2 regions of the Streptomyces sp. NPDC057474 genome follow, and region 2 is predicted to be linked to the other one. Evidence: riboswitches for the same ligand, from Rfam matches in the RefSeq annotation. Region 2 holds a riboswitch; the other holds the start of a gene.
The links. A riboswitch is a leader RNA that binds a small molecule or an ion and turns the genes downstream of it on or off. The one in region 2 is predicted to bind glycine.
Positions count from the first base shown of each region.

Region 1: it holds a riboswitch for glycine, as region 2 does, so the genes downstream of both, gcvT (glycine cleavage system aminomethyltransferase GcvT) here and gcvP (aminomethyl-transferring glycine dehydrogenase) in region 2, are expected to answer to the same signal.

Region 1 is NZ_JBHVDX010000158.1:9,993-21,743, forward strand. It holds gene ACFU53_RS33050 (enhanced serine sensitivity protein SseB C-terminal domain-containing protein) at 1-257, opposite strand, end outside; gene ACFU53_RS33055 (enhanced serine sensitivity protein SseB) at 438-1,214, opposite strand; gene ACFU53_RS33060 (AAA family ATPase) at 1,391-2,059, opposite strand; glycine riboswitch at 2,278-2,376, shown strand; gene gcvT (glycine cleavage system aminomethyltransferase GcvT) at 2,537-3,679, shown strand; gene gcvH (glycine cleavage system protein GcvH) at 3,854-4,231, shown strand; gene glyA (serine hydroxymethyltransferase) at 4,250-5,515, shown strand; gene ACFU53_RS33080 (L-serine ammonia-lyase) at 5,627-6,994, shown strand; gene ACFU53_RS33085 (DoxX family protein) at 7,465-7,917, opposite strand; gene ACFU53_RS33090 (hypothetical protein) at 7,953-8,201, shown strand; gene ACFU53_RS33095 (AAA family ATPase) at 8,287-11,535, opposite strand.
Region 2 is NZ_JBHVDX010000165.1:4,484-16,234, forward strand. It holds gene ACFU53_RS33815 (CPBP family intramembrane glutamic endopeptidase) at 1-777, opposite strand, end outside; gene ACFU53_RS33820 (glutamate--cysteine ligase) at 939-2,453, opposite strand; gene ACFU53_RS33825 (hypothetical protein) at 3,022-3,606, shown strand; gene ACFU53_RS33830 (DUF5999 family protein) at 4,002-4,208, shown strand; gene gcvP (aminomethyl-transferring glycine dehydrogenase) at 4,325-7,210, opposite strand; glycine riboswitch at 7,383-7,479, opposite strand; gene ACFU53_RS33840 (PRC-barrel domain-containing protein) at 7,604-7,972, shown strand; gene ACFU53_RS33845 (DNA polymerase IV) at 8,341-9,693, opposite strand; gene ACFU53_RS33850 (MerR family transcriptional regulator) at 9,829-10,359, opposite strand; gene ACFU53_RS33855 (bifunctional nuclease family protein) at 10,939-11,412, opposite strand; gene ACFU53_RS33860 (MerR family transcriptional regulator) at 11,497-11,751, opposite strand, start outside.

The DNA of each region.
Region 1 (11,751 bases), on a different contig from region 2:
CTGCGGTTCCAGCCACTGGCGGAGAGCTCCTGGGCGGAGGTGACGCACGGGGCGTAGTTGAACCCGTCGACCTCCATGTTCCCGTACTGCGCGTCCGGGGAACCGGCCTGGCCGTGCCAGAGCAGCATCCAGACCTGGCCGGAGGACGGGGCGGCGAGGGCACGCAGCAGCGCCTCGTAGGCGTCGTAACGCCCGGGCGTCACCTGGCGCAGCATGTGCTCGACCTGCCCGGTGGCGATGCGGCTGCTCGCGCTCACGTGGGCCGCCCTTCGGTGTTGGACCTTGGTTATAGGAACCAGCTTAGGTGGTGTGCGGGTTGAGCCGGTCAGGGCTCGGGGGTTGTTGTGCGTTGCGGGGTGCGGGTGCGTTGTGGCTGGTCGCGTCCACGCGGCGGAGCCGCATGGGGATACAGCCCCGCGCCCCTCACTGGGCGCCGGTCAGTACCCCTGCCGATAGAAGGGCCGTACCTTTTCGCGGAGCCAGTCGCCCACCGGGTCCTGGGCCACGTCCAGGAAGACCATGTTGACCGGCCAGGGGACGGGGGTCTTGGTCAGGGCGCGGCCGAGGGCGGCCAGGGGGAGGGCGCGGTCGGCCTCCCAGGGGCCCAGTTCGACGCCGATGAACATGACGGGGTCGGCGGTCTCGATCGAGGCGAGGCAGCGGCGGGCGGAGAGAACCACTCCGGATCCGGCGAACTCGGCCGAGGCGGCCGCGAGGAAGTCCACGGGGTCGTCCTGCCAGTCCGGCTCGAACAGCCGTACGCGGGCGCCGTTCGCCGATCCGTCCAGCGGGGTCCGCCCGGCCCGGCACAGCTCGGCCACGGCGGGCGGCGGCAACGGGATGCCCACGACACCGTCCGGGTTCAGGGCGAGGCCGATCTGCGGGGGCAGGCCGCGCGCGAACTCGACGGCCGGGGCGATCGTGTACGACATGTGGTTGCCGACGACCTGGCGGAACTGCTCCTCGGAGCTGAAGACCGGCACGTACGCCTGGCCGTCGAACTGCATCGTGGGCAGATCGAGCTGACCGCTCTGCGGACCGCCGCCCTCCGGCAGCGGCACCCACACGAAGCTGCGGGCCAGCACCTCCACGATCCGCGCCCCGGCCTGGGGCACCCCGAGGGACGCGGACAGCACCTCCTCCAGCTCGTTGCCGGGCCACCCGCCGTGCCCATGGGGATGCGCCTGTGCCGGAAAGTCCGCCGGGAAGTCCATCTGCTGCCTACCGCTTTGCTCCGTGATGCTGTTGTCCCTGCACCTTAGTGCCACCGGGGCGATTCAAGGGGCGCGGGGCAGCATCGATATGCGGCTCCGCCGCGTGGGCGCGATCGGCCACGGCGGACCCACGGCCCGCAACGCACCGCACCGCACCCCCGAACTCTCCCGCGATCTCACCCCATGAAGTCGATCCGCTTCAAGACATCCGCCGCGGCCCGGTCCATCAGCACCGCCGCCCCGCACCCCTCCGGCAGCCGCCCTTCCTCCACCGCCCGCAGCAACCGGGTCATGGCACCCCGGTGCCGCGCGAACGCGTACCGCGACACTCCCCGCCCCCGCTCCCGCTGCCCGTCCCGCGCCTCACCGGGAGTGACGTCGAGCAACAGCAGATGCAGGGTGCCGCCCCGCCTCCTGGCCTCGCGCGCGAGCCAGCTTCGCACCCACGCCTGCGCCCCGCAGTCGTGCACGACGACGCCCTCCCCGGAGCGCAGCGCCCGCCGCAGCCCCGCGTAGTGGGCGAGGCGCACGAAGGGCCGGTAGGCCGCGTACGGCAGGTGGCTGCCGAAGCGCGCGTCGAAGCGGTCGCGGGTGTCCTGGGAGTCGATCCGGACGCCGGGCACGGCCCGGCGCATCAGCGTCGACTTGCCGCTGCCGGGGAGCCCGGTGACCACCACCAGGTCGTCGGGCCCGAAGGACAGCCCGTGGGGGCTCCGCCCGGCACGCTCCCTGAGGTCGCGGACGACCGCCCTCGGGAACGGGCCGCACGCCTCACCGGCCGGTGCGACGGGCTGCTTGGGCATCGCGATGCCCGACGTCGTCGCGTACGCCGTGGTCCTGTTCACCGTGATCGTCCTCCCCAGGGGTATGGAAGTCCCATCCCCACAGATTGTAAAGAGAAGGTAATGCCCGATCCCTCCTGATTCAGTCCTCGTATTGCCACAAGGGTGCTACGGACCGCTGTGTCTGCCTGTGCTCCGTCGTCCCCCACCCGTGAAAGGTCCCCCTGCCGCGCCGCGTCGATGCGTGCAATGATGTGCGCGCCAACTGCATACCGGCCGCTTGAATCCGCGCGGGAGAGCTCCCAGCAGTCGTTCACTGGGGCGCCGAAGGAGCAAGTCCCTCCCTTGAATCTCTCAGGCCCAGATACCGCGCGGGCGAGGCACATCTGAAAAGCGGGCCGCATCTCTCTTCCGCAGGGGGCGGCTCCACCCACGGTGCAAGTCACGACCACCGATACGTACGGTCGTGGTGAACCTCTCAGGTTCCGATGACAGATGGGGAGGAACGACCTCGCCCGTCATGCCCTGGGAGCAGAACCGATGAGCAGTAGCCCCATCGCTGGATCGCGCCGTACCGCGCTCGATGCCCTGCATCGCTCGCTCGGTGCGACGATGACCGACTTCGCAGGCTGGGACATGCCCCTGCGCTACGGCTCCGAGCGCGACGAGCACACCGCCGTCCGTACGAAGGCCGGCCTCTTCGACCTCTCCCACATGGGCGAGATCACCGTCTCCGGCCCGCAGGCCGCCGCGCTGCTGGACCACGCACTCGTCGGCCACATCGGCGGTATCAAGCCCGGCCGCGCCCGCTACACCATGATCTGCCGTGCGGACGGCGGCATCCTCGACGACCTGATCGTCTACCGGCTCGCCGAGACCGAGGCCGGATCCCCGACGTACATGGTCGTCGCGAACGCCTCCAACGCCCAGGTGGTGCTGGACGCGCTCGTCGAGCGTTCCGCCGGGTTCGACGCCGAGGTGCGGGACGACCGGGACGCGTACGCGCTGCTCGCCGTGCAGGGCCCCGAGTCACCCGGGATCCTGGCCTCCCTCACCGACGCCGACCTCGACGGTCTGAAGTACTACGCGGGTCTGCCCGGCACGGTCGCCGGGGTCCCGGCGCTGATCGCGCGCACCGGGTACACCGGTGAGGACGGCTTCGAGCTGTTCGTGGAGCCGGAGCACGCCGTCGAGCTGTGGCAGGCGCTGACCAAGGCGGGCGAGGGCGTCGGCCTGGTGCCCTGCGGGCTGTCCTGCCGGGACACGCTGCGTCTGGAAGCGGGGATGCCGCTGTACGGGCACGAGCTGTCCACCGCCCTGACGCCCTTCGACGCCGGGCTCGGGCGGGTCGTGAAGTTCGAGAAGGAGGGCGACTTCGTCGGGCGTACGGCGCTGGCGGCGGCCGCCGAGCGGGCTGCCTCGACTCCTCCGCGCGTCCTCGTCGGGCTGGTCGCCGAGGGCCGCCGGGTGCCGCGCGCCGGATACCCGGTCGTCGCCGACGGCAAGGTGATCGGCGAGGTCACCTCCGGCGCGCCCTCCCCCACCCTGGGCAGGCCGATCGCCATGGCGTACGTCGACGCCGCGCACTCCGCGCCGGGCACCGCCGGTGTGGGCGTGGACATCCGGGGCAGCCACGAGCCGTACGAGGTCGTGGCGCTGCCGTTCTACAAGCGCCAGAAGTGACACCTTCGTAGTCGTTCGTTCGAGTCGGCCATTCTCAGTCGTTCGTCCGTCGTCGTTCAGAAGCGGCACCCGTGCGGACCCCGAGAGTGACACTGGGCACGTCCGCGCTGCTCAACAGCGGTTTCAGCAGTCCCCCATTCATCACCACTCCCCGCGTACAGGAGAATTCAGGTCATGAGCAACCCCCAGCAGCTGCGTTACAGCAAGGAGCACGAGTGGCTGTCGGGCGCCGAGGACGGCGTCTCGACGGTCGGCATCACGGAGTTCGCGGCGAACGCGCTCGGCGATGTCGTCTACGCCCAGCTTCCCGAGGTGGGCTCCACGGTGGCCGCGGGCGAGACCTGCGGCGAACTGGAGTCCACGAAGTCGGTCAGCGACCTGTACTCGCCGGTCTCCGGTGAGGTCACCGAGATCAACGAGGACGTCGTCAACGACCCGTCGCTGGTGAACACCGCCCCGTTCGAGGGCGGCTGGCTGTTCAAGGTACGTGTCGCGGAGGAGCCGGACGATCTGCTCTCCGCCGACGAGTACGTCGCCCACACCGCCGGCTGAGAAGACGAGGTCGTACGCATGTCGCTTCTGAACACGCCCCTGCACGAGCTGGACCCGGAGATCGCGGCCGCCGTCGACGCCGAGCTGCACCGCCAGCAGTCCACCCTGGAGATGATCGCCTCGGAGAACTTCGCTCCGGCCGCGGTCATGGAGGCCCAGGGCTCGGTGATGACCAACAAGTACGCCGAGGGCTACCCCGGCCGCCGCTACTACGGCGGCTGCGAGCACGTCGACGTGGCCGAGCAGATCGCGATCGACCGGCTGAAGGACCTGTTCGGCGCCGAGTACGCCAACGTCCAGCCCCACTCCGGCGCCTCCGCCAACCAGGCCGCGCTCTTCGCGCTGGCCCAGCCCGGCGACACCATCCTCGGCCTGGACCTCGCCCACGGCGGCCACCTCACCCACGGCATGCGCCTGAACTTCTCCGGCAAGCAGTTCGACGTGGTCGCCTACCACGTCGACACCGCCACCGGTCTGGTCGACATGGCCGAACTGGAGCGCCTGGCGAAGGAGCACCGGCCCAAGGTGATCATCGCGGGCTGGTCGGCGTACCCGCGTCAGCTGGACTTCGCCGAGTTCCGCCGGATCGCGGACGAGGTCGGCGCGTACCTGTGGGTGGACATGGCGCACTTCGCGGGCCTGGTCGCGGCCGGGCTGCACCCCAACCCGGTCGAGCACGCGGACGTGGTCACCTCCACCACCCACAAGACCCTCGGCGGTCCGCGCGGCGGCATCATCCTCGCCAAGAAGGACTTCGCGAAGAAGCTCAACTCCTCCGTGTTCCCGGGCTTCCAGGGCGGACCGCTGGAGCACGTCATCGCGGCGAAGGCGGTGTCGTTCAAGGTCGCCGCGAGCGAGGAGTTCAAGGAGCGTCAGCGCCGTACGGTCGAGGGCGCGCGGATCCTCGCCGAGCGGCTGACGGCCCCGGACGCCCGTGAGGCCGGCGTCGACGTCCTGTCCGGCGGCACCGACGTGCACCTGATCCTGGTCGACCTGCGCGCCTCCGACCTGGACGGGCAGCAGGCCGAGGACCGTCTCCACGAGGTCGGCATCACGGTCAACCGCAACGCCGTCCCCAACGACCCCCGCCCGCCGATGGTCACCTCCGGTCTGCGCATCGGCACCCCCGCCCTCGCCACCCGCGGCTTCACCGCCGAGGACTTCACCGAGGTCGCCGACGTCATCGCCGAGGCGCTGAAGCCGTCGTACGACGCCGAAGCCCTCAAGACCCGGGTCAGGGCCCTCGCGGACAAGCACCCGCTGTATCCGGGGCTGGGGAAGTAACCCGGGCGTCATCGGTACGTAGTCCCGCTATTGCGGGGCACCGCGCACACTGGGGGAGTGAGCGCGGTGCCCCACCCCCTGCACAGCCCTTCCCCGTTCTGAGGAGTCACCGTGGCCATCTCGGTCTTCGACCTGTTCTCGATCGGCATCGGCCCGTCCAGCTCCCACACGGTCGGCCCGATGCGTGCCGCCCGGATGTTCGCCCGGCGGCTGCGCAACGAGGAACTGCTCGCGGGCGTCGCCTCGGTACGCGTCGAGCTGTACGGCTCCCTGGGCGCGACCGGCCACGGCCACGGCACCCCCAAGGCCGTGCTCCTGGGCCTGGAGGGCGCCTCACCGCGCACGGTGGACGTCGGGTCGGCCGACGACCGGGTGGAGGCGATCAAGGAGTCGGGCCGCATCCGCCTGCTCGACGACCACGAGATCCCCTTCGACTTCGGCAAGAACCTGGTCCTGCACCGCCGCAAGGCGCTGCCGTACCACGCCAACGGCATGACCATCTGGGCGTACGACGCGGGCGGCGCCGAACTCCTGTCGAAGACGTACTACTCCGTCGGCGGCGGCTTCGTCGTCGACGAGGACGCGGTCGGCGCGGACCGCATCAAACTCGACGACACGGCCCTCAAGTACCCCTTCCGCACGGGCGACGAGCTGCTCCGCGTGGCGAAGGAGACGGGTCTGTCGATCTCCGCGCTGATGCTGGAGAACGAGCGGGCCTGGCGCACCGAGGACGAGATCCGCACCGGACTCCTCGACATCTGGCGCGTGATGCAGGCCTGCGTCTCACGCGGCATGTCCCGCGAGGGCATCCTGCCGGGCGGCCTGCGCGTACGCCGCCGCGCGTCCATGTCGGCCCGTCAACTCAGGGCGGAGGGCGACCCGTTGGCCCGCTCCATGGAGTGGATCACGCTCTACGCGATGGCGGTGAACGAGGAGAACGCGGCCGGCGGCCGCGTGGTCACGGCCCCGACGAACGGCGCGGCCGGCATCATCCCTGCCGTCCTGCACTACTACATCAACTTCGTGCCCGGCGCGGACGAGGACGGCGTGGTCCGCTTCCTGCTGGCCGCCGGCGCCATCGGCCTGCTCTTCAAGGAGAACGCCTCCATCTCCGGCGCCGAGGTCGGCTGCCAGGGCGAGGTCGGCTCCGCCTGCTCCATGGCGGCCGGAGCGCTGGCCGAGGTCCTCGGCGGCAGCCCCGAACAGGTCGAGAACGCCGCCGAGATCGGCATGGAACACAACCTCGGCCTCACCTGCGACCCCGTCGGCGGCCTCGTCCAGATCCCCTGCATCGAACGCAACGGCATGGCGGCGGTGAAGGCCGTCACCGCCGCCCGCATGGCCATGCGCGGCGACGGCACCCACAAGGTGTCCCTCGACAAGGTCATCAAGACCATGAAGGACACCGGCGCCGACATGTCGGTGAAGTACAAGGAGACGGCGCGGGGCGGGCTCGCGGTGAACATCATCGAGTGCTAGGGAAATCGGCCCTGCCCGGTGCGCTCGTAACTTTCGGCGCTGTCAGGGCCTTCCTTGCTCACGCGGCGGGAAGTCCCCGGCAAGGTCCCTGGGGCAGGCGTGAAAGTCCCCGAAAAGTCCCCGGGAAATCCCAGGGGGTGGGCGTCTGACCTGGGGGTCGTGGCATCCTCGGTCACTGGCGGCCTGCCCGGCCGGTGCAGCTCGGTCAGCAGCGCCTGGTGCAGCCGGTCCCAACACGCCTGCCTCGTTCCGAACAAGATGCCCGGCAGGTTCGTCTGCGGCCCATCGGGTGCCTCCTCGGGGCAGCGGCAGCAGCAAGGACAGGGGGCCGGGCCGGCATCCGCCGTCCGCCGGGCCGGAGGTCATCGGGTGCCTCGCACGACAGCCCCGCTCATCGGCACCGTCTCGGGCCCGCGCGCCTGTGCTGCGAAGCTCCGTGGCAGGTTGCGTAGTTCCCCGTAGGGACGGCGTCACCGGGACGGCTTGGCGACGCGGTGGGAGCCGGGGCGGGTGCTGGTCTCGCGGCCGGTCAGTCCCGCCAGGGACAGGGCGCCCGGACCGGTGAAGACCAGGAGGAGGAAGCCCCAGCAGAAGAGGACGGGAGCGAGGCCGCCGTTCTGGAGGGGGAAGAGGCCGTCCTTCTGGTGTTCCGTGAAGTAGGCGAAGGCCATGATGCCCGAGCTGAGGAACGCGGCGCCGCGGGTCACGAGGCCGAGGAGTATGAGGACGCCGCAGGTCAGCTCGATGACTCCGGCGTACCAGAAGGGCCAGTCGCCGACCGGGCTCGCCTTCCGGTCCAGGATCCCGAAGACCGTGGCGGCGCCCTCGCCGGCGAACAGCAGGCCCAGGACGATACGGAACAGGCCCAGGACGAGAGGTTGGCGCGTCGTGAGCCAGTCGTTCAGGCGCGGGGTGCTGCTCATGGGTACTCCTCGGATGTGTCGGTGGTGCGGGCTGCGTGCGCGCGGACCTGGACGATGTGCGGCGTACGGACCTCTACGCGTGGGTGCTCCCGGTATTTCCTACGCATGCGCCCGGCCTCCGGTTCAGGGAATCCGTCGGCGACTTCGGGGCGGCGGCGTACGGCCTTGACGCCCCGGCAGCTTGGGTATGCGCCTGCACCACGCCGCCACCGCTCCCCTTCCGCGCCATGACCCTGGGCAGCCGCCCGTACGGCGTCGTCCAACTGCGCGCGATGCCGGTGTGAGACCACGGGCACCCCGAGCGCGGCAGCCGTAGCCGTAACCGTAACCAATGGCCACGGCCACGGCCGTTTGGTGTCAGTGCCAGGGTCAGGCCTTCTCCCCGGTGTTCGCGAGGGCCGCGCCGAGTTCTGCTCTGCGGCGGATGCCGAGCTTGCGGTAGGTGCTGGTCAGGTGGGTCTCCACGGTGCGGCGGGCGAGGTGGAGGAGCTGGGCTATCTCGGTGTTCGTACGGCTCTGCGCGGCGAGTTCGGCGATGCGGCGCTCGCCGGCGGTGAGTGCGGAGGGGCCGGTCAGGGCCGTCGCGGCGCGGCGGGCGCCGCCCTCGCGCAGGGCCGACTCCGCGACCGCGCGGAGCCGGAGCGCGCCCAGGCGTTCGGCGCGTTCGGCCGCCTCCCGGAAGGTGTCACGGGCCCGCGCCCGCTCCCCGGCGGCGGCGAGCCCCCGCCCCTGCGCCACGAGCGCCGGTATCAACTCCGTCTCGACCAGCGCACCGCCCGGCGCCCCGGTCCGTCCTCCGTCCTGCGCCTCGACGGCCGCCCAGCCGGCGATCGACGGCACCGCGGACGCTCCGGCCACCGCCGCCCAGCCGCTCACAGCCCGCGCAGGGCCTCCGTCCAGCGCCCAGTCCCGCATCGCCGTCACCCGCGCGGGGGCGGCGCCCGGCACCGGGCCGCCCACGGCCGCCGCAGGCCCGCCGGCCGTTCCTCGGCCGCCCGACCCGACCTCAGGCCCGCCGCCCGGCACCCAGCCGCCCACCCCCGCCGCAGGCCCGTGACCCGAGGCACGATTCCCCGTCCCTGCCGCAGTTCCTCTCCCCATCGCCCGGTCGCCCTCTGGCGCTGCCGGTCCCCCGCCCGGTGCTTCACCGCCCCATACCGCCGGTCGCCCGTCCAAGGCGGCACCCCCCAGCGCCCCGGCCGCCGCCCCCACAGCTTCCTCCAGCGCCCCGTCAACCCCCTGCCGCAGCACCCGTACCGCTCGGTCCCCCAGCTCCAGACCCCGGCGCCCGCCCGTCGCCGTGCCGAGGGCGGACAGGGCGCGGCCGAGGACGCGGGGGGTGTTCCAGACGGTGGCGAGGCAGAGTTCCTGTTCGGCGAGGGCGAGGGCCTCTTGGGGGCGGCTGAGGGCGAGATGGCATGCGGCGGCGGCGGTGCGCCAGGGGGTGACGACGGGGCTGGCGACGTCCCGGGCGGACTGGCGGCGGCCGCACTCCAGGAAGTCGTCCAGGGCGGTGGCCGGGTCACCGGTGGCGGCGCGGAGGAGGCCCCGGGCGTAGAGGAAACGGTTCACCTCCCAGGAGTCATGGGCGTGTTGGGTCTCGAAGGCGTCGGCGAGGCGGGCGGCCTCGTCCGTGCGGCCGGTCTCCACGAGGGCGATGACCGCGTGGGCCAGCGCGTTGGCTGACTCGGGGCGGCCGGCGACCGCGCGCGAGACCTCCGGGTCGGCGAGGACCTCCTCGTGGGCGCCGCGTGCGGCGGCGATGTCGATGCGGACGTTGAGGAGGGCCAGATGCATGGGGTGGAGGAGCGAGGTGCGCTGGCCGCTGAGGCCGCGGTGGACGAGGCGTTCGGCCTCGTCGAGCTGGTCGGCCCACTGGGCGACGGCGGCTGCGGTGCCCAGCAGGAAGACCTCGGCCAGCGGGTCGGCGGGCTGGGAGAGGAGGGCTCGGATGCGGTGCATGGCCGAGGCCGCCGAGATCAGGCCGGCGGTGGCCTCGTAGCGCACGAGGAGGGCCTGTCCTGCGGTGCCGACCAGGTGGGGCGAGCGCTCGGCGGTCTCGCGGAGCCAGCGGTACACCTCCTGCCGTACGCCCTGGTCGTGGTCGGAGAGCAGCGCGGAGGCGGTCTGGACGGTGCGGATCAGGTCCGGGTGTCCCGTCAGATGCTCGTCACGCAGCCCGCGCAGCACGTCGACGGCGGCGCGGGCCTCGCCGCGCCGGGCCAGGGCCGTGCCCAGGGCGACCGCCGCGTGGACGCGTTCCCGGGGCGGGCCGGGCAGGCGCATCGCCTCGGCGAGCCGGGGTATGCCGGCGGTGGACCGTACGGTGGCGTACTCCAGGGAGCCCAGTTCGGTGAGGACCACGGTGCGGCGGGCGGCCGGCATCGGTTCGTCGAGGGCGCGGCGGAGGTAGGCGAGGGCCTCGTCGCTGCGGTCGTCGCGGACGGCGACGTCGGCGGCGTCGAGCAGGACGCCGGTCGCCCAGGGATCGCCGACGGGGCCGGAGCGCAGCAGTTGTTCGGCGACGGCCTCGGCGTGGTCGCCCCGGTGCAGCATCGCCTCGGCGGCCCGGCGGTGGGCGGCCTGCCGGTCGGCGCTCGCCCAGCCGCCGAGCACCGCGTCCCGCAGCAGCGGGTGGGCGTAGCGGGGCCGCCCTTCGGGATCGGGGCGCAGCAGGCCGAGGCCGGTCATCGCGGTGAGCCAGCCGGGTACGCGGTCGGGGTCGGCGTCGGCCGTCCGGGCGAGCAGGTCGGCGTCCGCCGGTACGGGGGTGTCGTCCAGCGCGGCGAGCGCGCGGGCGACGTCGGTGGTCGCGGGCCCGGCGCTGTCCAGCCACCAGGACACCGCGGCGGAGTAGGTGCCCGGGTAGAGCGCGGCGCAGGTGTCCGGAAGGGCAGCAGGGAAGGCCCCGGGGTCGGCGTTCTGGAGGTCGGACAGCAGGGCGCGCAGCAGCAGAGGGCTGCCCGCGCCCGCCCGTAAGCAGGCGTCGACCCATTCCGGCGGGGCATCGCCGTGGACGGAACGGACCAGCCGCGCCCCGGCGTCCGGGCTCAGCGGGGCCAGGGTGCGGGTGTGCACGAGGGCAGGGGAGAGGGCGTGCGTGAGACCGTCCGCCGGGGGGTCGATGTCGTACTGGCTGCGCTCGGTGACCACCAGGAGCACCGGCAGGCGGTCGATGCGGCGGACGACCTCGACGAGCCAGCGGCGGGACGGGGCGTCGGCGAAGTGCGCGTCGTCCACGGCGACGAGCAGCGGGGACTCGGCCGCGTAGGACTTCAGCAGGCGCCACAGGCGCGCGGGCCTGCCCCGGTGCGGCGGGGTGCCCGGCGGGTCCGGCGCCTCGCCCGCGACCTGGTCGAACTCCGGCCCGTGGGCGAGGAGTTGGAAGACCGTGTCGAACGGTACGGAGCTGTGCTCGGGCGAGCAGCGGGCCCGCAGGACGCGCATGCCGTTGGCCGCCGCGTGGTCGGCGGCGGCCTCCAGGAGCGCGGTGCGGCCGGTGCCGGTGGCGCCCCGGAGGAGCACCGGGCGGCCGGAGCCGGTCCGGGCGCGGGCGGCCTCGGCGGCCAGCAGCTCCAGGGGCTCACGGCGTTCGAGAAGCGGTTCCGGCGCGCACATCGCTGTCTCCTGTCGTGGACTGTGGTTTTCCGCTTCCGTAGACGGGGCACGGCCCGTCGGGGTGCACCGTTCGCGGACGGTCGGCGTGAAAGTGCCGTGGCCGGTCCCGTGGTGCGTCTCGTGGTGAATCTCGTGGTGTATCTCGTGGTTCTCCACGATTGCGCAGCGCACACGACACACAGAAGTGTGAATCGAGCCCATCGGCCACTCCTCTCT
Region 2 (11,751 bases):
CTTCCCCGCCAACAGCGCGTACCCCACGAACGCCCCGATGTCGAGCAGCGAGTGGGCCACCACGAGCGGGCCCACTCGCCCCCACCGCCGGTACAGATAGACGAACACCACGCCCATCACCATGTTGCCGATGAAGCCGCCGATGCCCTGATAGAGGTGGTACGACCCGCGCAGCACCGAGCTGGCGGCGAGCGCGCTCCCCGGTGACCAGCCCAGTTGCTGGAGCCTACGCAGCAGATACCCGACCACGATGACCTCTTCGAGGACCGCGTTCTGGATCGCGGAGAGGATCAGCACGGGGTACTTCCACCACACCTCGGGCAGCGCCTCCGGTACCACGGTGAGGTTGAAGCCGAGGCCGCGGGCCGCCAGATAGAAGGCGATCCCGGTGCTGCCGATCACCGCGGCGATCGCCGCGCCCCGGCCGAGGTCGGGCCACGGCTTCGTACGGTCGAACCCGAGGGTGCGCAGCCCCGCGCCCTCGCGCAGCAGGAAATGCGCGACCAGCGCGACGGGCACCAGGGCGGTCGTGATCCCGAAGAGCTGCCACGCGAGGTCGAGCCAGGGCCGGCCCGGCGCGGCCGAGGCGTTCATGGTGGCCGCCTGGTCCTTCAGCCCACCCGGCTTGGTGACCGACCCGATGAAGCTGATCAGCGCGGACACCCCGCTCGCGCCGAGCGAGAGCCCGAGCACGAGCAGTGTCTCGTCCCTCAGAATCCGTCGGCCCGGCCGCTCCCACGGCACCGCATCCCCCACCGACTCCGCCTGCCCCTGCACCCACGCCTCCAGTTGTCCGGCCCCGCCGAGGGTCCATCATCACCCGCGACGGTCCGGAACATTCCGGCGGTGTCCTTTCAGGGCCTCGCACCCGGGACCTCTCACCCGACGGCGACGGCGGCGCCCCCTTCAGAGGCCGCCCACGCCCGCCGTGAGGTCGCTCACCCCAGCGGCACCGGCTCCGGCAGCCCGACCGGCCAGCTGTGGACCGGCTCCCCGGAGTGCATCAGCTCGCCGTACCGCCGCGTGGTGGCGGCCAGCGCCGCGTCCCGGCCGAGGCCCTTGGCCAGAGCCCGGTGGAACGTTTCCACCTGCCAGGAAGCCCCGTTGACCCGGCGTCGGCAGCGCTCCTCGATCACACCGAGGTAGAAGTCCCGGTCGACCGGCTCGACACCCCACGCGTCCAGCCCCACCTCGGCGAGCGGCAACAGCTCGTCCCGTACGAGGTTCACCGCGTCCACCGGTCCCACCCCGCCGTAGCGCCCGCGCGGCCACTGCAGCCGCGCGTCGATGCCGTGCCGGCACGCCTCGTCGAAGTTGGCGGCGGCCGCCTCGAACGGCAGCCGCGTCCAGACGGGCCGCGACTCCTCGGCGAGGGCGCGTACGACCCCGTAGTAGAAGGCCGCGTTGGCGATCACGTCCGTGATGGTCGGTCCGGCGGGCAGCACCCGGTTCTCGACGCGCAGGTGCGGGACCCCGTCGGCGATGCCGTAGACGGGACGGTTCCAGCGGTAGATCGTGCCGTTGTGCAAGGTGAGTTCGGCGAGTGAGGGAACGCCGCCCGCGTCGAGGACGCCGATCGGATCCTCGTCGTCGCAGATGGGCAGCAGGGCAGGGAAGAAACGCAGGTTCTCCTCGAAGAGGTCGTACGCCGAGGAGATCCACCGCTCACCGAACCAGGTGCGCGGCCGCACCCCTTGGGCCTGGAGTTCGGGCGGCCGGGTGTCGGTGGACTGCTGGAACAGCGGCGGCCGCGACTCGCGCCACAGTTCGTGCCCGAACAGGAACGGCGAGTTGGCACCGATGGCTACCTGCGCGGCGGCGACCGCCTGGGCGGCGTTCCACACGTCGGCGAACCGGCCCGGGGTGACCTGGAGGTGCAGCTGCACGGAGGTGCAGGCGGCTTCGGGCGCGATGGACTTCGAGGTGCAGACGAGCCGCTCCACCCCGTCGATGTCCAGGGTGAAATCCTCACCGCGGGCAGCGACGATCTGATCGTTCAACAAGGTGTAGCGGTCGCCCGCGGAGAGGTTCGAGGAGACCAGGTCATCACGGTCCAGCGTGGGCAGAATGCCGATCATCACGATTCCCGCGCCCACCTCGATCGCTTTGCGGTCGGCATACGCGAGGGAGGTGCGCAGCTCCTCGGAAAGCTGGTCGAATACGCGGCCGTCCAGCCGATGTGGAGCAATGTTGACTTCCAGATTGAACATGGCGAGTTCTGTTTGGAAATCTCGGCTCGCAATCCGCTCAAGTACTTGCGCATTCATCATTCTCGGCAGACCGTCGCCGTCGACGAGGTTCAGCTCGATCTCCACACCCATGAGGTTTCTGGGTCGGTCGAACCGCTTCTCCTCCAGCAGCCGCGCCAGCCCCACCAGGCACTGCCGCAGCTTGTCGCGGTACTGCTGGCGATCGGAGAGGCCAAACGGCCCCGCCACGACCTTCTCCCCCATCGAAGTGTCCCTCCTCGGATGGGCAGGCCGACGTGCCGGCCACTGCTGTCCCGGGTCCACGGTTGATGATGCCCAGGCAGAGCCATCGATAACGTCCCACGCGGGACCTGCACACGCTAGGCTGAGCGCGGTCACCTCCGACCTTATTCACTCGGCGTGCTTCTGGCACATTCAGCGGGCAAGTATGAACACGCGCTTTCTGTCCGGCGCTTTCGTGAAAAGCGCCGACGAGAACCGGCCGTCCACTACGCGACGGTAATCCGAGGTCACCGACGCGCCCCCCGCAGGAAAACGGGTTGATGCCCATGTCCCGGCGACCGGATACCGCCTTGCTCTTCATATCCGGAACGGCTAGACGAAACCTCGTGTGAACACGTGTCGTATAAACTCCGCAAACGAGGCTGAGAGCCGGCACTCGCGGTCCTCGGTCCTGCCGTCAGCCACGCGCGGCGGACCCTACCCACGCACCGGACCCCGTGCACCCGTCTCTCCGATACCCGAGAGCTGACAGCGCCGTCCGCCCCCGCCCTCGCGCCACCGTGCCTGTCGAATTGAGAGGCGACCCACCATGCCGCTGCATGTCCCCCCGGCTCCCGCGCCCGCCCTGCGCACCGTCCTCACGGCACTCGGTTCCCCCACCGCCGTCCACGAGGCGCGAACCCCCTCCCTGAAGAACGCCCAGGGCCCCGCCACACCCGAACTCCCGCTGCCCGTCCACGTACTCGACCGGATCACCCCCGAGGGCACGGGCATCGCCCGGCTCACCGGATGGCGGTTCCTGATCCGCTGCGGCGACCGCGCCGTGGCCGCCGCCGAGACCCGGCTGACCCCCGACGGCTGGGCGTTCTCGCACTTCTTCGAGGGCCCGTACATCACCTCGACCGAGCGCGCCCTGCGCCAGGCCGACGTCATGCAGCAGCCCTACCAGCCACGCCTGTTGTCGGTGCCCGAGCTGTACATGCTCATGCTCTGGCTGCACGCCGACCCCACCGCCGACGGCGCCACCGGCCACCCGGCACCGAGCGACCTGCTGGTCCCGCTGGCGCCCGCACCGCCCGGCATCGCGGCCCACCGACCACACCGGGTCACCGATCTCCTCCCGGTCTTGACCACCCGGCTGACAGCCGCCCCACTCCTGGGATCACCTGCCTGAAACCCGGGCCGCCTCGTCATTCGTACCGCTCGCGCCCCGCTGCCGATATCCCGGTAGCGGGGCGCTTGTTCCCGCTATCAAGAATTTCCGCTCTTCCGGGCGCCAATACGCTCGTACGAGCTATTCACATGTCTTTCGTCACCGGACTAGCCCCATCCGACCACTGTGAATCACCCGAAGGGACAGTGCGGTTGGGATGAACCGTCCGCACGGCTGATGCGTCATCAACCTGTGAGAAGCGGTGCTGCGAAATCCCTGCGGATTGACGCCCGTGGGGCAACACTGGGACCGGACCGATTTACCAACGGGGGGCGGTCATGAACGGGGCTTCAAGCCGCGGGACAGACAAAACAGCCATCTCAGACCACACGACACAGCGAAAGATCCCAACAACCATGTGCCAGCACCAGCCACTGTGCCCGACCGCCGAATCCGCCGACCGGGAAGGCGCCCGACACGTGGCGCACCACCCGGAGCAGGGATGGAGCCTGCTCTGCAACGGCGTTCTGCTCTTCGAGGACACCGGTGAGCTTCTGCCGGACGGCCAGATCATCGCCCCGCACCGCCCGATGGGCACCGACACGGTGATGACAGCCGCCTGAGCCGCACTCACGTGCACCCAGGGCGAGCGTCCCCGCACAGGACGTCCGCCCGGACAGAAGTGGGGCCGGCCGGAGAAGCACTCTCCGAACCGGCCCCGACGCGTATCCGCAGGTGACTACTCTTCGTAAGCGTCCAGCGGCGGGCAGGAACAGACCAGGTTCCGGTCCCCGAAGGCCTGGTCGATCCGGCGCACCGGCGGCCAGTACTTGTCGGCGGGCGAGACCCCGGCCGGGAAGACCGCCTCCCCGCGCGTGTAGGCGTGCTCCCACGTCCCGCCGAGCGCGGCCGCGGTGTGCGGCGCGTTCCGCAGTGGGTTGTCATCCGCGGGCCACTCGCCCGAGCCGACCTTCTCGATCTCCGCGCGGATCGCGATCATCGCCTCGCAGAACCGGTCCAGCTCACCGAGGTCCTCCGACTCGGTCGGCTCGATCATCAGCGTCCCTGCCACCGGGAACGACATCGTCGGCGCGTGGAAGCCGTAGTCGATCAGCCGCTTGGCAATGTCGTCGACGCTCACCCCGGTCGACTTGGCCAGCGGCCGCAGGTCGATGATGCACTCGTGCGCCACAAGCCCGCCCGGGCCGGTGTAGAGCACCGGGTAGTGCGGCTCCAGCCGCTTGGCGATGTAGTTGGCGCTGAGCACCGCCACCTGCGTGGCCCGCTTCAGCCCCTCACCGCCCATGAGCCGGACGTAAGCCCACGAGATCGGCAGGATGCCTGCCGAACCCCACGGCGCCGCCGAGATCGGTCCCACGCCGGTCTCCGGGCCGGCCGCCGGCTGCAACGGGTGGTTCGGCAGATACGGCGCCAGGTGCTCGCGCACCGCCACCGGCCCGACGCCCGGCCCCCCGCCGCCGTGCGGGATGCAGAACGTCTTGTGCAGGTTCAGGTGCGAGACGTCACCGCCGAAGTGGCCCGGCTTGGCGAGACCCACCAGCGCGTTGAGGTTGGCGCCGTCGACGTACACCTGGCCGCCCGCATCGTGCACCTGCGCGCAGATGTCGGCCACATGCTCCTCGAACACCCCGTGCGTCGACGGATACGTGATCATCAACACGGACAGCTCGTCGCGGTACTGCTCGATCTTCGTCCGCAGGTCCTCGACGTCGATCTCACCGTCCTCGGCGGTCTTCACGACGACGACCTTCATACCGGCCATGACGGCGCTCGCCGCGTTGGTGCCGTGCGCGGAGGACGGGATGAGGCACACGGTCCGCTGCTCGTCACCGTTGCCCCGGTGGTATCCGCGTACGGCCAGCAGCCCGGCCAGCTCACCCTGCGAGCCCGCGTTGGGCTGCAGCGACACCTTGTCGTAGCCGGTGGCCTCCGCCAGCCGCTCCTCCAGCTCACGGATGAGCGTGAGATACCCCTGCGTCTGCGCGGCGGGCGCGAACGGATGCAGCTGCCCGAACTCCGGCCACGTCACCGGCTCCATCTCGGTGGTCGCGTTGAGCTTCATCGTGCAGGAGCCCAGCGGGATCATGCCCCGGTCCAGCGCGTAGTCCCGGTCGGCGAGCCGGCGCAGGTAGCGCAGCATTGCGGTCTCGGAGCGGTAATCGTGGAACACCGGGTGCGTGAGGTAGTCGTCCGACCGCAGCAGCACCTCCGGCAGCCTGTCCGCAACGGCGGCGTCGAGGGCCTCTACGTCCCCCTCCACCCCGAACGCGGTCCATACGGCGCCCAGCTGCGCCCGCGTCGTGGTCTCGTCGCAGGACATCGACACCAGGTCGGCGTCCACGGCGTGCAGGTTCACGCCATGTTCCCGCGCGGCCGCCACGACCTCGCCGGCCCGCCCCGGCACCCGCACGGTGAGCGTGTCGAAGTACGCCCCGTGCACGACCTCGATCCCACCGGCCGCGAGCCCCGCGGCGAGCACAGTGGCGTACCGGTGCGTACGCCGGGCGACGGTCCGCAGCCCCTCCGGCCCGTGGTACACGGCGTACATACCGGCCATCACGGCGAGCAGCACCTGCGCCGTGCAGATGTTGCTGGTCGCCTTCTCCCGGCGGATGTGCTGCTCCCGCGTCTGCAGGGCGAGCCGGTACGCCTTGTGCCCGTCCGCGTCCACGGAAACCCCGACGAGCCGCCCGGGCAGGCTGCGCGCGAACTTCTCCCGCACAGCCATGTAACCCGCGTGCGGCCCGCCGAAGCCCATCGGCACACCGAACCGCTGCGTCGTCCCCACCGCGATGTCGGCGCCCAACTCACCGGGCGAGACCAACAGCGTCAAAGCCAGCAGATCGGCGGCGACGGTGACGAGCGCGCCGAGCTCGTGCGCCTGCTCGATGACCGGCTTCAGATCCCGTACGGCACCGGAGGCGCCCGGGTACTGGAGCAGCACCCCGTTGATTTCACGCCCGGCGATGTCGGCCGGAATCCCGTCACTGAGATCGGCGACGACGACCTCGACCCCGGTCGGCTCGGCCCGGGTCTCGATCACGGCGGTCGTCTGCGGCAGCGCGTCCGCATCGACGAGGAAAAGTCCCTTCTTGTTCTTCCCCATGCGCCGGGACAACGCCATGGCCTCGGCGGCGGCGGTGCCCTCGTCGAGCAAGGAGGCCCCGGAGGTGGGCAGACCGGTCAGTTCGGCCACCATGGTCTGAAAATTGAGCAGCGCCTCGAGCCGACCCTGGGAAATCTCGGGCTGATACGGCGTATAGGCGGTGTACCAGGCCGGATTCTCCATGACGTTCCGCAGAATCACGGGCGGCGTGAATGTCCCGTAGTACCCGAGCCCGATCATCGAGCCGAGCACCTGGTTGCGGTCCGCGAGGGAACGCAGCTCGGCGAGCACCTCGGCCTCGGTACGCGCGCCAGGAAGGTCCAGCGCCTCGGCGTTCTTGATCACATCCGGGACCGCGGCGGCCGTCAGCTCGTCGAGCGAGCCGTACCCGACGTGCGCGAGCATCTTGGCCCGGGCCTCGACATCTGGTCCGATATGGCGCCGCTCGAAGGGGATTCCCTGTTCGAGCTCGGAGAGCGGAATGCGATGGGCGGTCATTGCGGAGGCCTCCTGGTCTGACGCGACCTTCGAGGGGCACCACGGCACGGGTGCCCCGACGGCCTCCCCCTCTGTCATCTCGACCTGAGAGCTTCACCGGTCCAGGTACGAACCGGCTTTCACCGTCGGTGAGAGCGGAAGCCGTGACACCCGCCCTGCTTTCCAGAGTGACCTCGTCCGTGCGGTACGTGGGCCTGAGAGATTCTGGGGAGGATTTGCTCCTTCGGCGCCTCCGGATGGTGTCCGGAGGACTCTCCCGCACGGGGTCAGCAGCCGTTGCCAGCGTATCAGCGCGGTGCACGCACGAGTCTTCGAGTGGCCACCTTCCCCGATGTGCCCTTTCGTAGTGGTGAGGGATGATTCGCGACACCTCTGCGACCACCTGGAGGGCCCGTGCAGACCGACATCGATCCGCGCAACCTGATCGGCCGCAAGGCGTTCGACCGCAAGGGCAGCAAGATCGGCACCGTGGACGAGGTCTACCTCGACGACGCGACCGGCATCCCCGAGTGGGCCGCCATACGCATGGGCCTCTTCGGCCGCGACGCCTTCGTCCCCCTGGAGCCCAGCGAACTCGTCGAGGGCTCCCTCCGCGTCCCCTTCGACCGCGCCCTCATCAAAGACGCCCCCGACTTCGGCGTAGGCCGCCACCTCTCCCCCGAACAAGAACTCCAGCTCTACCACCACTACAGCCTCGACATAGCCCCGCCCCCACCCATGGACCACGACTTCGGAAACGTGGCGGGCCAGGAAGACGCCTAGCGAAGCGCCCTCCCAACCTCGCTCACCCCAGGCCCCACACCCGCACGCCTTCCGACGCCACTCCCCCTCACCTCGTGCATCTTCGTGCGCTGTTCCCCTTCAGCCCCGCAGCTTCTGGCGCTGTTCCCCTTCACCCGCACGCCTTCCGCGCCGCTGCCCCGGCCCTGCCCTGCCCTGCCCTGCCCCCGCAGCTTCTGGCGCTCCTCGCCCTCACCCCCGCGGCAATCTCGTGCCGCACCCCTCACCCCGCCTCACCCCGCTCGTCTCTCGTGCGCCCCTTTGTCCCACGCACTTTCTCGCGCCGGCCCCTTGATCCGCCGCAACGGCGCTCAACCACAACGGGGCAGTCCGGCGGTCCCCCACCAGCCTCATCCCCGCACCCCACCCGACACCAGCGGCAACGGCTCCGCCGGTTCCAGCCCCGGATCGTCCGTTCTGAAGGTCCGCACCCGCCCGGGCTCCACGTCATCCGGCGTCTCGAACCGCACGGTCACCCGCCCCAGCCCACTCCCCTGCACCCACCCGTGCCCGTACTCGGTATGCCGCACGTCATGCCCGGCCCTCCACAGCCGCTCCCCACCCGCACTCTCCTCGACCACAGGCTCCTCCGCAGCGGAACCAGACTCCTCCTCCGCAAGGTCCGGCTCCCCCGCCGCCTGCGCGAACAAGTCCTCCTGCGTGTAATCGGCGAGCCCACTCACGCCCACCCCCAGCAACCGCACCCCACCCGTCGTGTCCACGGCCTCCAGCAACCGCGCCGCGGCCTCCCGCACCACCGCCGGGTCGTCCGTGGGCCCCCGCAACGTCTCGGACCGGGTCAACGTCGAAAAGTCGTACCGCCGCACCTTCAACACGATCGTCCGCCCCGACAGCCCGGCCCCCCGCAACCTCCGCACACACCGATCCGCGAGCCGCTGCACCTCCATCCGAACCCGCACCCGGTCATGGATGTCCACGTCGTACGTGTCCTCCACCGACACCGACTTCGTGTCCCGCTCAGCCACCACCGCCCGGTCGTCCCGCGCCAGCGCCATCGCGTACAGCCCGTGCCCATGGGCCTTCCCCAGCAGCCGTACGACCTCGTCCTCCCCGGCCTCCACGATCTCCTCGACCGTGATGATCCCGGCCCGCCGCAGATGGTCCCCGGTCGCCGGGCCCACCCCCGGCAGGATCCGCACGGACATCGGCCCCAGCAACGCCCGCTCGGTCCCTGGCTCGATCAGCACCAGCCCGTCCGGCTTGGCCTGCTCGGAGGCGATCTTCGCGAGCATCTTGCAGGCCGCGAGCCCCACGGATCCCGTCAGCGCGGTCACCGCCCGTATGTCCGCACGCAACCGCACCCCCGCCAGCCGCGCCGACTCCTCGTCCCAGGCCGCGCCCCCGGCCTCCAGGTCCACGAACGCCTCGTCCAGGCTCAACGGCTCCACCAGCGGCGACAGATCACGCAACATCGCCATGACCTGCTCACTGATCGCCCGGTAGAACGTGAAGCGCGGCGTGAGGTACGCGGCGTTGGGCGCGAGTCGACGCGCCTGCGCCATCGGCATCGCAGAGTGGACCCCGAAGACCCGCGCCTCGTACGAGGCGGTCGCGACCACCCCGCGCGGCCCGAGCCCGCCCACGACAACGGCTTTCCCGCGCAGACTCGGCTTGGATGCCTGCTCCGCCGAGGCGTAGAAGGCATCCATGTCGAGATGCAGGATCGTGGGCACGGTTCTCACATCTCCGATGCTGCCCTACGCCACTGACAATGCCCCGGCCGACCTGCGCCACAGGCCACGGCATACGCCGTGCACGACTGGCTCCACAAGCCAGGCCGCGCCCCGAACCGCCTGGGGCGAACAGCGCCGACGCCCTCAGACCGCCCGGTTGCGCCGCCGCGCGAGCTCGTCCGCCGGATTGTGGGCCACGAGCGTCTCCCCCGTGTCGACCCGCTCCCCGTGCAGCTGCGAGAGAGCGCTTTCCACATCACGCCAGACCACCCCTACGGCGATCCCGAATACCCCCTGGCCGCCCTGGAGCAGTGCGTGGACCTCGTCGGGCGATGTGCATTCGTAGACCGTCGCCCCGTCACTCATCAGCGTCATCCGCTCCAGATCGCTGAAGCCCCGCTCCCGCAGGTGCTGGACGGCGGTGCGGATGTTCTGCAGTGACACTCCCGTGTCGAGGAACCGTTTCACGATCTTCAGGACGACGACGTCCCGGAAGCTGTAGAGCCGCTGCGTCCCCGACCCCTGGGCGGACCGCACACTCGGCTCCACGAGACCGGTACGGGCCCAGTAGTCGAGCTGTCGATAGGTGATGCCTGCGGCCGCACACGCGGTGGGACCGCGGTAGCCGACCTTCTCGTGCGGCTCGGACGCCGCCTCCGCGCTGTTCCCCTGCACAGCCGTGGGCCGCTGCGGGACGTGACCGGCCGCGCTGCCGTGAAGCGGGTACGGGCCGCCGTCCCCCAGCCTGCGTCCGGGGGCACCCCCAGCCGTACCGTCGCCGCTGCTTCTCACGCCGACCTCCGTCCTTGACCTGCCTTATCGACGGTAGGCAGCCGCCAGGGGTGCGTCAACGACCACCGCACTCGCCACGCCGAGTGATAATCACCCTGAGAGTGGTTTCCCGTGCCCTCCCGCGGGGAAAGGCTAGCCGAATGCCCGGCGGCGGAGCTGCCTACCAGCGCACTGACACGTGGCATGTGCCGAACCCCCGGCTGACACCCCCACCGATTGGGCCCGCGCTCACGGCGCCGCTGCCCCGACCACTCCGGCCGGCCATACCGGCCGCGGACCTGCCCACCCTTCGCTTCGATGCCCCGCAGGTGGCGCTCGCGGCCCGTCTCATCCACCACAACGGCCCTGGGCCACCACGCCCCGGCGGTCCACGACGCCTTGAGCCCCGAACCCGCACACCTGCCACCGGTGACGACCGGCGGCGTCAAGGCCCCACGGCCCTGTACGACCGCCCGCCCGACCTCACTGGCTGTTCGTTCCGAAGTCCTCGGGCGAGATCTGGTCGAGGAACTCGCGGAACTTCTCCACCTCGTCCTCCTGCTCGTCCGGGATCGCGATGCCGGCGTCGTCGAGCACCCCGTCACTGCCGAAGATCGGCGTCCCGGTGCGCAGCGCCAGCGCTATGGCATCGGACGGCCGGGCACTCACCTCGACCCCACTGGCGAACACCAGCTCCGCGTAGAAGACGCCCTCACGCAGGTCGGTGATGCGCACTTCCGTGAGCTCCTGGCCGACGGCCTCCAGCACGTCCTTGAACAGGTCGTGGGTCAGCGGTCGCGCGGGGGCCATGCCCTGCTGGGCGAAAGCGATCGCCGTCGCCTCCCCCGGACCGATCCAGATGGGGAGGTAACGGTCGCCTCCCACTTCGCGCAGGAGCACGATCGGTTGGTTGGAGGGCATTTCGACCCGGACACCTACGACATCGAGCTCGTTCACACAGCAACCCTAGGCCGTGCTCGGGATGTTTGGGTAGTCGGGCACAGATCGGCCGACCGATCCGCCACAGGCGAACACCGCGCCTCAGCGGAGCCGTACACCCAGCGCGCTCTGCACGAGCGCGGCATGCAGCTTGACCGTGAGCCCCGCCAGCTCCCTCGTGCGGTCCTCTGCATGCGCCCTGGTCTGCGGGTTACGGTGCCGACGCAGGGGCGCCACGACCTGATCGACGAGCCCCGCCTCACGGTCCGCCGCGGCCCGCATCACCCTCAGATGCCGGGGCTCGATACCGAACCGCCCCAGTTCCACCACAAGCGTGGCGACGGTGAGGGCCTCGGC